4 regions of the Streptomyces chrestomyceticus JCM 4735 genome follow, and region 4 is predicted to be linked to each of the others. Evidence: riboswitches for the same ligand, from Rfam matches in the RefSeq annotation. Region 4 holds a riboswitch; each other region holds the start of a gene.
The links. A riboswitch is a leader RNA that binds a small molecule or an ion and turns the genes downstream of it on or off. The one in region 4 is predicted to bind cobalamin.
Positions count from the first base shown of each region.

Region 1 (4,166 bases), 1.6 Mb from region 4:
CCAGGGTTCCGGTGACTGAACGCACGGACGGCGGCCCGAAGTTCCGCACCGCGCTGTCCAGCCTCACCGGGCCGCTGCGCTTCCTGCTGCTCAGCTCCTTCCTCATCCCGCTCGGCAGTTTCATGGTCCTGCCGTTCATGTCGGTCTTCCTTCACGAGCGGCTGGGCATGGGGCTCGGGGCGGTCGGTGTGGTGCTGGCCGCCGCGTCCCTCGTGCAGTTCTCGGGAGGGGTGCTCGGCGGGGCGCTCGCCGACCGGGTGGGGCTGCGGCGCACGATGCTGTGGGCGCTGGTGATCCGTACGGCGGGCTTCGCGGCGTTCCTGGCGGCGCTGCGGTGGCCGCCGGTGGCGGTGGCGGCGCTGATCCTGACCTGCTGCGGCGCCGCGCTGTACCTGCCGGCCAACAAGGCGTACCTGGTGCACGGTGTGGCCGAGGAGCGTCGTCCCGCGTTCCTGTCCGCGGGCAACGCGGCGCTCAACGCGGGGATGGCCGTGGGCCCGCTCGTCGCGGGCCCGTTCGTACTGTCGTCTCCTGCCCCGCTGTTCCTCGTCGTGACGGCGCTGTTCGCCGTGGTGGCCGTGGGGCATGCGCGGCTGCCGGCGGTGGGGCCGGAGAAGGAACGGTCCGGCAGCGCGCCGGCGGCCGGCCAGGGCCTGCTCACCGGTATCGCCGTCCTCCCCTTCGTCGCCAACGGCCTGGCGTTCTACCTCTACTTCCACTTCCAGCACTACCTCGCCGTGTACGCCGTCGAGCGCGCCTCCAGCGAGTTCTACAGCCTGGTGCTGCTGACCTGCTTCCTCCTGGTCATCGTCGTCCAGCCGCTCGCGTCGGGCGCCATCCGGCGGATGCGCTATCCCGTCGCCCTGGCGGTCGGGTTCGCGGGACTGGCCGCCGGGATGGCGGTCCTGGCGGCCGGTACGCGAACCGCCCTGCTGGCGGGCGGTGTCCTCATCACGCTCGGCGACATCGTGCTCTTCCTCAAGAACGACCTGGAGGCCCTGCGCCGCAGCCCCCGCTCGGACGCCGTGGTTTTCGGACAGCAGCGGCTCGCCGCGGGTCTGGGCGCCTGCGCCAGCGGCGTGCTGGGCGGACAGCTCTACGGCTTCGGCGAACGCGCCGGGCACGCCGGCTGGTTCTGGCTGTTCGCCGCGGCCCAGTGCGTCCTGCTGCCGCCGCTCCTGCTCGCCCTGCGGCGCGGGCAGGGCACCGCTCCCGCCGCCCCTGACGACCTCACCCCCGCCACCCCCCTCACGGACCTCATGGAAGGAACACCGGTACCCGATGACGCACACGGGCGGATTCCAGGACGATGACTTCTGGACCGAGTTCTACGACTTCCTCTTCTCCGACAGCCGCTACACCCAGGCCGAGGAGCTGCTCGACACCTCTCCCCTGCTGTCCTTCCCGGCCGGGGCCCGGGTGCTGGACCTGTGCTGCGGTCCAGGGGTGTTCACCGTTCCGCTCGCCCGCCGGGGCTTCGGTGTGACGGGGGTCGACCGCAGCCCGGCGATGCTGGACCGGGCCAGGAAGCGGGCCGCCGACGCCGGAGTCACCGCCCGCTACGTCCAGGCCGACATGCGGGAGTTCTCCGAGCCCGGGGCCTTCGACGTGGTCCTCAACATGTTCACCTCGTTCGGCTATTTCGAGGACCCCGCCGACAACGCCCGGGTGCTGCGCACGATGCACGACTGCCTGGCACCCGGCGGGACCCTGCTGCTGGACATGGCCGGAAAGGAACTGCTGGCCCGTAGGGTCACACCGCCGAAGGTCGTACAGCGCGGCGACGACCTGCTGGTGCAGACCGACACGGTGCTGGACGACTGGGCACGGCTGCGCAGCGACTGGGTGCTCGTACGGGGCGACCGGGTGACGCGGACGAGCCTGGTCTGGTTCGTCTACAGCGCCGTGGAGTTGCGGCGGATGGCCGGGGAGGCGGGCTTCCAGGAGATCGAGGTCTTCGGGGGCTTCGACGGCCGCCCGTACGACCAGGACGCCGAGCGGCTGGTGCTCCGGGCGGTCCGCGCGGCGTGACCGGGGCGCCGGGCCGCACGGCGGGGCCCGGCGCCCGTACACCGCGGACGGCGCGCGGAACCGTACGCGCGCCCTTTGCCCACGGTCCGGCCGACCGTAATATCACCTGGTCATCACCGCGACGGGAGACAGGAAGCCGGTGCGAGTCCGGCGCGGTCCCGCCACTGTGACCGGGGAGTGACCTTTCATCAGGCAGTTCGGGCCACCGCGCGCGGCGCGGGGCGGCCGGGGGAACGTCGATCCGGGAGTCAGAACACTGGCCTGTCGCGGGCCCGTTCCGAGGAGCGCGGACTCCGCAGGAGGCTTTACGTGTACGACGGCACGACCCGTCCCCCTTTTCTCCCCCCGCCGCCCGGCGGCGCCGGTTCCGGCGCGCCGCGGCACCGGCGGTGGCCCTGGCCCTGTCCGCCGTACTGCTGGGCGGCTGCGGCACGGCGCGGGACACCGCGGGTGACGCGGAGCCCGCGGCCACCGCGGCGAAAGGCTTCCCGGTCACCATCGACAACTGCGGCATCCGCACCACCTACCGGAAGCCGCCCTCCCGGGTGCTCACCATCCACCAGCACCCCGCCGAGCTGATGCTGGCGCTGGGCCTCAAGGACCGGATGATCGGCACCGCCTTCCCCGACTCGGCCGTCCTGCCGCACCTGCGCAAGGACTACGAGGCGCTGCCCCAACTGGCGAAGAAGGAACCGTCCTTCGAGACCGTGCTGGAAGCCGGCCCGGACCTCGTCTACGGCGGGTACGCCAGCGCGTTCGCCGAGAACGAGGGCCGCTCGCGCAAGGCGTTCGCCGACGCCGGGATCAACACCTACCTCAACCGCGAGTACTGCGGGAAGAAGCAGGTGTCCATGCAGGACACGTACGACGAGGTCCGCACGGTCGGCAGCATCTTCGGCGTACGGGACCGGGCCGCCGAGCTGGCCGCCGGCCTCAAGGCGCGGGTGGACCGGACCACCGAGGCGGTCAAGGGCGCCCCCGCCGTACCGGTCTTCGTGTACGACAGCGGCGACAAGGCGGCCTTCACCGCCGGCGGCAAGAGTCTCGGCACCGAGATCATCCAGCGCGCGGGCGGCCGGAACGTGTTCGCGGACCTGGACAAGGTCTTCGGAGACGCGTCCTGGGAGCAGGTCGTCGAGCGGAAGCCCGAGGTCATCGCGATCTACGACTACGCGGGGGCCGGGAGCGTCGAGCAGAAGAAGCAGTTCCTGCTGTCGCAGCCCGCGCTCGCCGACGTGCCCGCGGTGAAGAACAAACGGTTCGTCGTACTGCCGCTGACCGCGACCCTGGTGGGGGTGCGGCCGCCGTACGCGGTGGAGGAGCTGGCCCGCGCCCTGCACCCCGAGCGGTTCCGGTGACCGCCGCCGCCGGGACGGCGGCCGTCCCCGAGCACCGGCCCGGGACGCCGCCGCGCCGCCGGTCCTTCGCCGTCACCCTCGTCGTGCTGGGCGTGCTGCTGCTGGTCTCCGCCACGGCGGGGATGGCGATCGGGTCGGTGCACGTGCCGCCCGGTGAGGTGTGGGGCATCGTGACCCACGCGCTGGGCGCCGACCTGCCGGACCCGGGGTGGTCCCGGGCGCGCGAGACCATCGTGCTGGACGTACGGGCGCCGCGGGTGGCGCTCGGCGCGGTGACCGGCGCGGGGCTCGCGGTGATCGGTACGGCCATGCAGGCACTGGTCCGCAACCCGCTGGCGGAGCCGTATCTGCTGGGCGTCTCCTCGGGTGCGTCCCTGGGCGCCGTCCTGGTGATCGTCTTCGGGGTGACCCTGTTCGGTCCGGTGTCGCTGTCGGCCGCCGCCTTCGCCGGCGCGCTGCTGACGCTGCTGCTCGTCTACACGACGGCCCGTACCGGCGGGCGCATCACCTCCGTACGGCTGGTGCTGTCGGGAGTGGCGATGGCGGCGGTCCTCACGGCGGTGATGGACATCCTGCTGCTGACCTCCGACCGGGGCAACGAGGCCCGGGCGGTGCTCGCCTGGACCCTCGGGGGCCTCGGCGGGGTGCAGTGGAGCACGCTGTGGCTGCCGGGCCTGGCGCTGCTGCTGGGCATCGCCGTCCTGCTGGTCCAGGCCCGGTCGCTGAACCTGCTGCTGGCGGGTGAGGAGGCCGCCACGACGATGGGGCTGGACGTGG
Region 1 covers NZ_BHZC01000001.1:8,215,524-8,219,689, reverse strand. The annotation lists gene EJG53_RS35995 (ATP-grasp domain-containing protein) at 1-19, shown strand, start outside; gene EJG53_RS35990 (MFS transporter) at 12-1,313, shown strand; gene EJG53_RS35985 (class I SAM-dependent methyltransferase) at 1,282-2,031, shown strand; cobalamin riboswitch at 2,127-2,310, shown strand; gene EJG53_RS35980 (ABC transporter substrate-binding protein) at 2,421-3,389, shown strand; partial or broken gene EJG53_RS35975 (FecCD family ABC transporter permease) at 3,386-4,166, shown strand, end outside.
Region 1: linked by a shared signal. The riboswitch ahead of EJG53_RS35980 (ABC transporter substrate-binding protein) and the one ahead of nicT (Nickel transporter NicT) in region 4 are both predicted to bind cobalamin.

Region 2 (4,166 bases), 1.6 Mb from region 4:
GGTCGAGCTGATCAGCCCCCGCAGGTCCGGGATCCGGCCGAGTTGTTCCGCCACCAGTTCCGTGTCGAAGGTGTCGGTCTCCACCACGTCGAGGGCGCCCGCGGGCAGCCGCTCCAGCTCGTACGCGTAGTACGCGGGGTCGCGGGTCAGCAGCCGCAGCGGCTCGCCCAACTGGGCGGCGGCGCGCGTCAGGTGGCCCAGCCCGAAGGTGAGCGCTTCCAGGCAGACCACGGTCATGCGCGCGCCTCCGCACGGCGGGACGGCCAGGGGGCGCGGTTCCACGCCATCGTCGACCAGGGCATGGACATCTCCTCGGGGCTGCCGACCTCGGCCGGCTTCAGTGCGGCCAGGTCCACGGCCTCCCGGTGGCGGGCGTAGACCCGTTCCACGTAGCGGTGGCCGGTGTCGGCACCGATCACCAGGTGGAGCCGGTCGGGGTGGCGGCGGGACTCGTAGGTGGCGGTCAGGTAGGCGGCGCCGGTGGACAGCCCGGCGAAGACGGCGTGCTCGCGCAGCAGGGCGACGGCGCCGGACATGGCGTGGGTGAAGTCCATCCAGTGGACCGCGTCGTACAACTGGTGGCGGACGTTGTCGAAGGGGATCGAGGAACCGATGCCGGCGATGATGGCTTCCGGGTCGTGGTGGTCCTGGCTCCCGAAGGTGACGCTGCCGAACGGCTGCACCCCGACCAGCCGGACACCGGGATCGCGGCGGCGCAGATGCCGCACCAGGCCGCCGGTCGAGGCTCCCGACCCGACGCCGCCGACGACCGTCGGGGTGCGGCCCGGCAGGGCCCTGGTCACCAGGTCGGCGACCTCCTGGTAGCCCAGGTAGTGGATGTCGTCGTGGTACTGCCGCATCCAGTGGACGTCGGGCCGTTCGGCGAGGATCTCCCGGACCCGCCGGACCCGCAGCTCCTGGTCGAGCTTGAGGTTCTTCGACGGTCTGACCTGCTCGACCGTCGCGCCGAGGATCTCCAGTTGGGCGAGGGTGGTGGCGTCCACGGTGGTCGAGGCCACGATGTGGCAGCGCAGGCGGTAGCGGTGGCAGGCCAGCGCCAGGGCGTAGGCGTAGATGCCGCTGGAGCTGTCTATCAGGGTCTGCCCGGTACGGACGGTGCCCCGGTCGAGCAGCCGCCGGACGGCCGCCAGCGCGGAGTAGATCTTCATCGACTCGAACCGCAGCAGCACCATGCCGTCCGTCAGTTGGACGAGGTCGGGTCTCTTGAGGGCGTCGGCTATGTGGGGATGGGTGCCGACTGTGTCGGAAGGTGTCACGCGTAGCCTCCTTGGGCGAAAGAGCACTGGTGACCGAGCGAACGGAAGAAGGCGGACAGCTCGCCCTTCAGGGACGGCGCCGGCCGGCCGCTGAAGAGGTAACCGACGAGCGATCCGGTGTGGGCGACGAAGACGCCGTCCGCCCCGAACTCCTCGCGGTGGGCCAGGACGGTCTCGAAGGTGTGCTTGGGCAGCACCTCCTGGGACAGCGCGCTGCTGAAGGTCGCGGCCCGGGCCACGGCTGCCGGGTCGCCGGAGGCGAAGCCCTTCAGGAGGTCGGTCAGGCACCGTTCGTACTCCGTGGCGCAGCGCCGGTAGTGCCGCCGCAGCACCGGTGTCACCGCGGCGGTGTCCACCGTGCCCGGCTCCATGACGAACGCGGTGTGGAAGCCGATGCCGGTGCCCAGCCGCCGTACGACCCGGTGCCGTCCGCTCAGGTAGAGCGCGAACTCGTCGAGGAACACGCTGTCGGCGCGCTCTATCGCCGACAGGACGCGGAGGACGGCCCCGGTGTCGTACGGCAGCGAGAAGAGCCGGAACAGGCAGCGCAGGGTCGCCACGATGTCCGCCGTCGAACTGGCCATGCCCACCCCGACGTGCAGGTCCGAGTGGGAACTCCAGCGGCCCGGCGGCAGCGTCCGGCCGAAGTGCTCCAGGAAGAGCCGCGCGGCCGTGGCCGCCTTCGCGCCGAGGGGCGGTGCGTCGGGCGTTGCGGCGTGCGGTTCGTCGCCGGGGACGGCGTCCGGCGAGAAGTACACCCAGGAGTGCCGGTCCACGGGGAACGAGACGATCGCGATGTCCGCGTCACCGCCGGGGCGCAGCGGGCCCTGGAACAGCTCGCCCAGCGTCCCCTGGCAGACGCCGGAGACCCACCGTGCCGGGGCGCCGTCGGGGGTGGTCAGCATCGGGCACCGTACAACGGCCGTGCCGGGCCCGGCCGTCGGCCGCCCCGGAGACATTCCCTGCGGTATTCCTCGCTCACGAACACGCCCTCTCTCGCCGCACCCGGCCCGAGGATTTCGGCCGGTGAGTGAGAGGGCGGCCGCGCCGGGACGCGCGTTGCTCCGCCTGCACCGCCGACCCAGCCCTCGAGGTCACCGTGGACAGCGCGTACGCCGGTCCTCGCCCGTACGCGCGCAGTGGCAGGTATCCGGACTCATGGGCATGTCGGCCGGGCCTTCCGGCAACAGCTACCGGCCACCGCTTCCCGCACCCTTCGACCGGGTCCGGTGCTCCATCGGCGGCTTTCGCTCCCACTCACCGCTGCGGGACAGTCCCGGATTTCCACCGGGTTCCCTCTTACGACGCCCCACGGAGAGTGGCGCGAACCGACTGCGCACATCAGCGTAGAGGCGTTCCCGCCACCGCAACAGAGAGGTCTGTGTGGTTGTCTCGATTGGTGCCGCTGACAGGCGCGGGAAGTGTGCAGTACGGGCGCGCGGCCCGCGGGAGCCTGTCACCAGCGATCCTGCGGTGCAGCACACCGCCCGTGCCCCGCCTCAAACATGTCATGTCAGTACGTCTCCTCACGGTCCCGCAACAGATCCACCCGCTGGACCCGGTGGCCGATTTGAGCCTCCGGGCCCTCAGCTGGAGAGCCGCACGGGAGCCCTGGGGCCGATGTGGCCCGTGATCGGACTCCTTCCCCTCACCATCGGCCGGCCCGCCCGGCACGCTAGAGGAGCGTCAGATCAAGGACTCGGGCGACGCCGGTTTCGGCCAGGACAGTTACCAGCAGATCTACGCGGACGAGGCGAGCCGGAAGGCCCCCGGCCGCCGGTGACGGACGATGATGGAAGCTCACTCCCGCCGTGCGGGCCACTCCGCACGGCGGGGCCGGGCTGTCAGTCAGGAGGCGTTGGCCATGCGGATCCCTGGACCCGAGCCCCGGCCGGACGGCGGGGCGGGGGCGGTCGCCGCGGCGGGCGGACTGCACACCTACCAGTTGCGACTGCACGCGGAGTACGGGCCCGTCGTACGGTTCCAACTGCCGGGCGCGGAGACGGCCGTGTCGGTCGCCGACCCCGTACTGCTGGAGGCCACGGCCCACATCGACAAACGGCCGGAGCGGCTGTTCGCGTTCCTGGCCCCGCTGTGCGAGGCGGGCAACTTGCAGGTGATGCCGGCCGAGGAGCACACCCCCTGGCGGCGTGTCCTGCTGTCGGTGCTGGCCGGACGCCCGTCCCACGAGCGGCACTTCGAGCGGTTCACCGCGCTGGCGGCCGGACTCGCCGACCACTGGGGCGAGCAGGCGGGCCACGGGCCCGTAGCGCTGCAGAAGGGCCTCACCGAGCTGTCGCTCCGGATGATCTGTGCTTACGCGCTGGAGGGCGAGGCCGCGGACCCGGAGGGCGTCGTCACGGCCTTCGAGGAGGTGCTCACCGAGTATTTGGGGCGGCTCTACCAGGTGCCGGTACCGGGCACAAAGGAGGAACGCGCCGAGCGGGCGGCCCGGGCCCTCGCCTACCTGCGCGCGACGGTCGACCGGGTGGTCGCGGCGCACCACTCCGGGGGCCGTGCGGACCGCAGCGATCTCGTCGGGGCACTGGTCGAGGCCGGTGAGCGGCCCGCGCGCATCCGCGACACCGTCATGATGACGCTGCTGGCCGCCCACCACACCACCGGAGTCGCCGTCTCCTGGACCCTGTACCTCCTGGGCCGTCACCCCGAGGCGGCCGAGCGGGTCGCCGCCGAACTGGACCGCGTACTCGGTGACCGTGCCGTGCCCGAGTACGCCGACCTGCGGCACCTCAGCTACCTGGACATGGTCCTGAAGGAAGCGATGCGGCTCTACCCGCCCGGCCCGTACGGCGCGCGGGAGACGGCCGGGCCGCTCGTCCTGGGCGACTACGAACTCCCGGCCGGGACGACGGTGTTCTACCCGTTCTG
Region 2 covers NZ_BHZC01000001.1:8,220,769-8,224,934, forward strand. The annotation lists gene EJG53_RS35995 (ATP-grasp domain-containing protein) at 1-237, opposite strand, end outside; gene EJG53_RS36000 (cysteine synthase family protein) at 234-1,277, opposite strand; gene EJG53_RS36005 (GHMP family kinase ATP-binding protein) at 1,274-2,182, opposite strand; cobalamin riboswitch at 2,402-2,626, opposite strand; gene EJG53_RS36010 (cytochrome P450) at 3,142-4,166, shown strand, end outside.
Region 2: linked by a shared signal. The riboswitch ahead of EJG53_RS36005 (GHMP family kinase ATP-binding protein) and the one ahead of nicT (Nickel transporter NicT) in region 4 are both predicted to bind cobalamin.

Region 3 (4,166 bases), 3.3 Mb from region 4:
GGGTCAGCTCGAAGCCCGGGTCGAGCAGGTTCTTGCTGCCGGTGGTGGCGGTGTGCGAGGCGGCGGCGGACGTCTCGGTCTTCTCAGGGATGGTGGTCATGATTACTGGCATGCCTCGCAGGACTCGGGGTTTTCCAGGGAGCAGGCGACGGCCTCGGGGTCGGCCGCCTGGGCGGGTACGGGAGCGGTCTGCGCGCCCCCGCCCGTGCCGCGCGCGGACTGGGCGATACGGGTCGCCGGGCGCGAGCGGAGGTAGTAGGTGGTCTTGATGCCGCGCTTCCAGGCGTACGCGTACATCGAGCTGAGCTTGCCGATGGTCGGCGACGCCATGAACAGGTTCAGCGACTGGCTCTGGTCGAGGTAGGGCGTACGGTCCGCCGCCATGTCGATCAGCGCGCGCTGCGGGATCTCCCACGCCGTGCGGTACAGCGCGCGGGTCTCGGCGGGAATCCAGTCCAGGTCCTGCACCGAGCCGTTGGCCTCGCGCAGGGCGTCACGGGTGCGCGCGTCCCACAGGCCCAGCGCCTTCAGTTCCTCGATCAGGTACGCGTTGACCTGAAGGAACTCGCCCGACAGCGTCTCGCGCTTGAACAGGTTCGAGACCTGCGGCTCGATGCACTCGTACACGCCCGCGATGGACGCGATGGTGGCGGTCGGCGCGATGGCCAGCAGCAGCGAGTTGCGCATACCGGTCGCCGCGATACGGGCGCGCAGCGCCGTCCACCGGTCCGCCCAGCGTGGCTCGGCGTTCGGGTAGTGGTCCGGGTGCAGCACGCCGCGGGCCGTACGGGTCGCGGACCAGGCCGGGTGCGGGCCGTGCCGTTCGGCGAGGTCGGCGGACGCCTCGTACGCCGCGAGCATGATCCGCTCGGAGATACGGGTGGACAGCTCCCGTGCCTCGGGCGAGTCGAAGCCCAGCCGCAGCCGGAAGAAGACGTCCTGGAGGCCCATCAGGCCCAGGCCCACAGGGCGCCAGCGGGAGTTGGAGGTGCCGGCCTGCTCGGTCGGGTAGAAGTTGATGTCCACCACGCGGTCGAGGAAGGTCACCGCCGTACGGACCGTGGCGTCCAGCTTCTCCCAGTCCATCTCGCCGTTGTCACCCAGGTGGGCGGCGAGGTTGACCGAGCCGAGGTTGCAGACGGCGGTCTCGCCGTCGTCGGTGACCTCCAGGATCTCGGTGCACAGGTTCGAGGAGTGCACGACCTTGCCGGGCTCGGCGGTCTGGTTCGCGGTGCGGTTGGCGGCGTCCTTGAAGGTCATCCAGCCGTTGCCGGTCTGCGCGAGGGTGCGCATCATCCGCGAGTACAGGACCCGGGCCGGGACCTGCTTGACGAAGCGGCCCTCGGCCTCCGCCTTGCGGTACGCGGCGTCGAACTCGTCGCCGTACAGGTCCACCAGTTCGGGCGCGTCGCTGGGGGAGAACAGCGACCAGTCGGCGTCCGCCTCGACGCGGCGCATGAACTCGTCGGGGATCCAGTGCGCGATGTTGAGGTTGTGGGTGCGCCGGGCCTCCTCGCCCGTGTTGTCGCGCAGCTCCAGGAACTCCTCCAGGTCCGCGTGCCAGGTCTCCAGGTAGACGCAGGCGGCGCCCTTGCGCCGGCCGCCCTGGTTCACGGCCGCGACCGAGGCGTCCAGGGTGCGCAGGAACGGCACGATGCCGTTGGAGTGGCCGTTGGTGCCGCGGATCAGCGAGCCGCGGGCGCGGACCCGGGAGTACGACAGGCCGATGCCGCCGGCGTGCTTCGAGAGCCGGGCCACCTGGTGGTAGCGGTCGTAGATCGAGTCCAGCTCGTCCAGCGGGGAGTCCAGCAGGTAGCAGGAGGACATCTGCGGGTGCCGGGTGCCGGAGTTGAAGAGGGTGGGCGAGGAGGGCAGGTACGACAGGGTGCTGGTCAGGCGGTACAGCTCGGCGACGTCGGCCAGGGCCCGCTCGCTGTGGTCCTCGGCCAGGCCGCAGGCCACCCGCAGCAGGAAGTGCTGCGGGGTCTCGATCACCTGGCGGGAGATCGGGTGGCGCAGCAGGTAGCGGGAGTGCAGGGTGCGCAGGCCGAAGTAGCCGAAGCGGTCGTCGGCGCCGTCCGTCAGGGCGCGCTCCACCAGCTCGTCCAGACGTGCCGCGTGGGTGCGGACGAACTCCGCCGTGCTGTCGGCGATCAGGCCCTCGCGGTGGCCGACGGCGACGGAGGCGGAGAAGGCGACCGCCCCCTCCGCGGCCGCCTCCTCCGCGATGGCGCGGGTCAGCAGGCGGGCGGCCAGCTTGGAGTACTGCGGCTCGTCACCGATCAGGCCGGCCGCGGCCTCCATGGCCAGCGAGCGCAGCTCGGCTTCGTCGGAACCGGGGTGGCGGCCGCGCAGCGCGGCGGCGGCGATCTTGCCCGGGTCGGTGGCGGGCAGGTCGACGGTGAGGTCGGTCAGGGTGCGCAGCAGGGCGGCGCCGGGGGCGTCCGCGGCCTGGCCGCCGGGGCCCTGCCGGGGCTGCGTGTCCTTCGCGGGCTGCACGACCTGCTCGGCTGCTGCGGGCTCCGTTGGCGCGATGGTCACGTGCTGCTCTCCCTCACTCGGCGGGGGCCTGGGGAGGGCAGGGGGCGCGTACGGGCGTGCGGCACCCCCGGCACGGCAAGGGGCGCGCGGGCACACCGCGCAGCGTCCACCGGTCCAACCCGCGAGACCCGGACGTATCGACGACCGCGCCGGTCCTGGCGCGGGCGTGCTGTGGGCAGGTCTTCGGACTCACGGGTGCGGTTTGCGCACTACGTACACCGTTGCGGGACAGTTCCGGATTCGCACCGGATTCCCCTGCGACGACAGCGAGCACGAGCATACATCTTGTGCTGCCTCGTGCACCCACCCCCATATCTTGTGTCGCGTTGGCGCGGGGATGTCCGGAGCCGTGGTATTCGGCGGCCGTTCGGGGGCGGTTTCCCGGGGTTTTCCTGGGCCTCCGAGAGGGTGCCACGCGGTGGCTCGGGGGGTGTTCCCGGGGTTCCGCGGCCGTACGCCGGGCCGGGTGCCGGGCGTTTCGCCGGGCCTGTCGCGGCGTGTCCGCCGGGCGGGCTGCGGGGCTGTCCGGCGCGGGCTGGACGGGGGCTGATGCAGGGGGCGTATTGGTGGCGCGGAATGTCCCTGACGCGTTGACCGGGACTCCGGGAGCGTATTGGCTCCTTGTCTGCTCCGTCGGTCCGGCGGGGCGGGTGGGGGCCTTGTGCGAGGGGGAGTCATGCGAGGAGCCGGTGGGGCGCGGGGCGCCGTGCGCGTCGTGGGGCTGGTGGTGGGGGCGTGCGTGCTGGCGGGGGTGCTGCCCATGGCGCCGGCGGCCGCGTTGGGGCAGGCGGCCGCGGCGGGACGGGCGGTGCCGGCCACCGAGCGGGTCAGCGTCGCCGCCGACGGGACGCAGGGAAACGGTTTTTCGGGCGATCCGACGCTCAGTGCGAACGGGCGGTTCGTGGCATTCACCTCGGAAGCCACCAATCTGGGGCCCACGGACACCAACGGCCACCAGGACGTCTACGTCAAGGATTTACGGACGGGAAAGGTCGACCTGGTCAGTGTCGCCGGTGACGGCACGCCCGGTGACGCCCTCTCCGGCTCGCCCGAGATCAGCGCCGACGGGCGGTATGTGGCCTTCTACTCCAGCGCGACGAACCTGGTCCCCGGCGACACCAACGGCGAGGGCGACGTCTTCGTCCACGACCGCCGCACCGGGCGCACCACGAGCCCCACGGCGGGCGCCGGGAAGTCCCCGTACGGTTACGGGGTCCAGAACTTCGCCCTCAGCGGCGACGGCCACCGCCTCGCCTTCGGCTCCTACCGCCCCGACCTGGTGCCCGGTGACACCAACGAGCGCCTGGACATCTTCGTCCACGATGTGCAGAAGGGAACGACGCGACGGGTCAGCGTGGCGAGCGACGGCACCCAGGCGGACGGCCCGTCCGCCTTCCCGTCGATCAGCGCCGACGGCCGCCGGATCGCGTTCACCTCGAAGGCGACCAACCTCACCCCCGCCGGGCCCGGCTTCCGCCGCCCGCCGCCGCAGGACCCCCTGTACGTCCACGACCTGGCCACCGGGCGGACCCGCGTGGCGAGCCTGAGCACCACGGGCGCCGTGGTCGGCGTGTCGCCGTCGCCCCGGCTCAGCCCCGACGGCCGGTACGCGGTCTTCTCCGCCT
Region 3 covers NZ_BHZC01000001.1:3,291,637-3,295,802, reverse strand. The annotation lists gene EJG53_RS13590 (ribonucleotide-diphosphate reductase subunit beta) at 1-100, opposite strand, end outside; gene EJG53_RS13585 (ribonucleoside-diphosphate reductase subunit alpha) at 103-2,541, opposite strand; cobalamin riboswitch at 2,699-2,861, opposite strand; gene EJG53_RS13580 (TolB-like translocation protein) at 3,218-4,166, shown strand, end outside.
Region 3: linked by a shared signal. The riboswitch ahead of EJG53_RS13585 (ribonucleoside-diphosphate reductase subunit alpha) and the one ahead of nicT (Nickel transporter NicT) in region 4 are both predicted to bind cobalamin.

Region 4 (4,166 bases):
GACGCCGCTGGCGGGCGCGGCGGTCGTCGGGACGATGGTGAACGCGCTGGCGGTGAAGTGGGGCGGAGGCTTCTTCGCGCCCGAGGGCGTCGAGTACGAGCTGCTGCTCACGGCGGGCGCCGGAGCCCTGGCGCTGACCGGCCCCGGCCGGTACGCGGTCGACCGGCTGCTTCCGGTCCTGCGTAACCACCGGCTTGCTTACGGGGTGGCTGCCCTCTTGTTCGGCGTGATCGTCGCGTTCGTGATGCTGCTGGTGCGCGACTGACCTCCCGGCGGAATCGTAGGGAGCCGGGTGAAGTGGTGTGTGTGGAGAGAAGCGGAAGGTGAGGGATTGACGTGGCAGTGCGGCGGCTGAATCACGCGGTGCTCTACGTACGGGACGTGGCGCGCGCCGTGGCCTTCTACACGGAGGCGCTGGGGTTCCGGGTGGACACCGAGATACCGGGGAGGGCCGCGTTCCTCAGTGCCGAGGGGACCGCCAACGATCACGATCTCGGGCTGTTCGCGGTCGGCGCCGGGGCGCCGGGACCCGAACACGGCCGGGTGGGGCTCTACCACCTGGCCTGGGAGGTCGGCACCCTCGGGGAGCTGGCGGACACGGCGAGGGACTTGGCCGAGCGGGGCGCGCTGGTCGGCGCCACCGACCACCTGGTGTCCAAGTCGCTGTACGCCAAGGACCCGGACGGCAACGAGTTCGAGGTCATGTGGCGGGTGCCCCGTACGGAGTGGCCGGGACCGGACGAGCCGGACCGGCTGCGCCCGCTCGACCTCGAAGCCGAGCTGGAGCGCTGGGGCCGCGATCTGAAGACGGGGGCGGCGGCCGGGTCGGCGACCTGAGGGCGGGGCGGGACACCACTTTGGTCTGAGGGCAGGGCGGGACGGGCCATGGCCTCGGTTTGAGGGCGGGCGGGTCTGCCACTACCTGAACCCGGCGCCACGGCCTCCCGTCGCGGAGGCCGTGGCGCCGGGTTCAGGTGCCTCAGGCAGTGGTCAGGCGGGCTCTCGGGCCGCCTCCGTCGCCCGTGCCGACCAGCGCTTCTCCACACCGGCCAGCCGCCAGTACGCCAGCGCCGCCGCCCAGACCGCCACGAACAGGCCGACGATGATGAAGCCGACGTTGTCCAGGTCGATCGACGAGATCCAGCCGGTCACGCCGTCCGTCAGGTTGAGCTTCTCGTGCAGCACGGTGACCAGTTCGATGGTCCCGATGAAGAACGCCACGGCGATCGACAGACCGGTGATCGTGAGGTTGTAGTAGACCTTGCGCACCGGGTTCGAGAACGCCCACTGGTACGCGAAGTTCATGAACGTACCGTCCAGCGTGTCGAACAAACTCATCCCCGCCGCGAACAGCAGCGGCAGCACCAGGATCGCGTACCAGGGCAGGCCGGCCGCCGCGCCGCTGCCCGCCATCACCATCAGCGTCACCTCGGTCGCGGTGTCGAAGCCGAGGCCGAAGAGCAGGCCGAGCGGGTACATCTGGCCGGGGCGGGTGATGGAGCGGGTGAAGCGGCCCAGTACGCGGTTCATGAAGCCGCGGGAGTCGAGGTGCTGCTCCAGCTCCGACTCGTCGTACCGGCCCTCCCGCATCGCCCGGAACACCCGCCAGATGCCCGCCAGCGCGACGAGGTTGAGCGCGGCGATGAGGTAGAGGAAGCTGCCGGAGACCGTGGTGCCCACGGTGCCGAGCACCTGGTGGGTGCTCGATCCGTCGTCGAGCAGGGTGCCGGCCAGTTGTGCGCCGCCGGCGACCAGTGCCGCCATGGCGACGACCACGCTGGAGTGCCCGAGCGCGAACCAGAAGCCCACCGAGACCGGGCGCTTGCCGTCGGCCATCAGCTTGCGGGTGGTGTTGTCGATGGCGGCGATGTGGTCGGCGTCGAAGGCGTGCCGCATGCCGAGGGTGTACGCGGTGACGCCGAGGCCGACCCCGAAGACCTGCGAGCCCACGGTGTAGTGGTGCGGCACGACCAGCAGGAAGAGCACGCCGAAGGCGACGACGTGCAGGGCGGCTATGACTGCCATCAGCCCCGCGGTCCGTACGGTGTCCTGCCGCCGCCAGCGGAATCCGGGCAGTGGCAGGGGGGTGGAAGTGGCAGGTGGGGACGGTGAGGGGGAGGGGGAAGGAGAAGAGGAAGGGGAATTGGTGGACAGGGGCATCCGGTGGTCACGCTCCAGCACCTCGTGGATCAGTTCGTGAGATGCCGTGGCCGGTCTCCTGGCTGACGGGTGTGCGCGCCCGCCCCTGCCTTCCCGGTCGCGGGCTGCGGCCAGTGGCTCCGTACGGGCGCGGGGCGCGTACGGAACGGGGCGGGAACTTCCCGATCACAGTGGCGAGGGCCGCTCCGGTCTGGACCTGACGGTCTTCACCGGTCTTCCCGACACCACGGCCCGGACACTCTAACGCCCGGCCGCGCTGTGGTCATCGGACCAATACGGCGGGAACCCGGGGCGCCGTCCGCTCGACTACCTGGTCCCGGGCCCGCAGGTGCGGGCCGTCGGGCGGTCGAGAGGCAGGGAGAGCGGACGTATGCGTCCTCGGATGGATCTGGTGGAGCCGGTGGCCGGGAGCCGGCCGGCGCGGTGCGGCCGGTCGGTGGCGGCGGTGGCGGGGGTGCTGGCGGTGGCCGCGCTGGTCAGCGGTTGCGGCGGTGCCGACGGGCGTACGGCGGCGGGGGCCGCGGACGGTCAGAGTGGCGGAGCGGGAGGCTATCCCGTCACGGTCACCGATTGCGACGGGCGGCGGACGACGTTTTCCGAGGCACCGCGGAAGATTGTCACGAGCAATGCGGCGAGCCTGGAAATGCTGCTCCGGCTGGGGGCGGGCGACCGGGTCTTCGGTACCGGATTCCCGCCGGGGAAGGGCGCGTTGCCGCCCGAACTCGATGCCCGGGCGCAGCGCGTCCCGGTGCTGGGGAAGACGGTGATTCCGAAGGAGAAGCTGCTCGGTTCCGGTGCTGATGTCTATATCGACACGTTCGCTTCCATGGGCGCCATGGGGGGTGCGGCGGCCGGTCCGACCGAGGAGGAATTCGCCGCGGCGGGCATCAAGCACGTCTATCTGGCTTCTACGGCCTGTGCGCCGCGCAAGAAGGTGCCGCAGCAGGACCTGTCCGCGGTGGAAGGCGACATCCGGCGGCTCGGGCAGCTCACGGGCACCTCGCGACGTGCGGTGCACCTGGTGGCGGAGATGGAGAAGAAGGTTTCTTCGGTACGTACGGCCCTCGCTGACGTGCCCGCGGCGCAGCGGCCGTCGTATTTCTTCTTCGACTTCGACGCGGGGACGAAACAGCCCGTCGCGGTCTGCAACCGGCAGGTGGCTAACGCGGTGCTGACCGAGGCCGGGGCACAGAACGTCTTCGCGGACTGCGCGAGCGATTTCCGGCCGGTGTCGTGGGAGGACGTGGTGGCGAAGAACCCGGACTGGATCCAGCTCGGCGTACGGAACCGGGGAAGTGCCGCGGCCACCGAGAAGGCATTCGACGAGGCCGCGAAGTTCCTCAGGGAATTCCCGGCCACGGCGGGACTGCGCGCGGTGCGGGAAGGGAAGTTCCTGCGCATCGGCTCGGAGCAGACGACCATCGCCGGGGTGGGCAATGCCGATACGGTGCGGCGGATCGCGGCGACGCTCTACCCGGATCGGCTGGCAGGGGCAGGGGCAGGGGCAGGGGCAGGGGCAGCGGCAGGGACCGGGTCCCGGGCGGGCCACTGATGGCATCGCCGGGTGAGAGGCAAGAGGCCGTCGAGCAGGCTCCCGAGCAGGCCGTCGAGCAGGCCCCTAAGCAGGCCGTCGAGCAGCCTCCTGAGCAGGCCGCCGGGCGGGCCGGAGGAGCTGAAGGACGGGCAGCCGGCCAGGCCCGTACCCGCTGGCTCGCCCTCGGGCTGCTGGTCGCCCTGCTCGCCGCGCTGACCGCGGCCGTCGCACTCGGTGCTACCGACATCGCCCCGGCCGAGGTGTGGTCGGTGGTGTTCCGGCGGCTGGGGGGCGAGCCGCCCCGGCCGGGTACGGACGATCTGATCGTCTGGCAGCTTCGCGTCCCGAGGGCGCTGCTCGCCGCGCTGGTCGGCGCGGGTCTCGGGCTCGTCGGTACGGCCACCCAGGCGCTGGTGCGCAATCCGCTGGCGGACCCGTACCTGCTGGGCATCTCGAACGGCGCTTCGCTGGG
Region 4 covers NZ_BHZC01000001.1:6,601,981-6,606,146, forward strand. The annotation lists gene EJG53_RS28880 (DoxX family protein) at 1-265, shown strand, start outside; gene EJG53_RS28885 (VOC family protein) at 337-837, shown strand; gene nicT (Nickel transporter NicT) at 991-2,160, opposite strand; cobalamin riboswitch at 2,192-2,404, opposite strand; gene EJG53_RS28895 (ABC transporter substrate-binding protein) at 2,543-3,712, shown strand; gene EJG53_RS28900 (FecCD family ABC transporter permease) at 3,712-4,166, shown strand, end outside.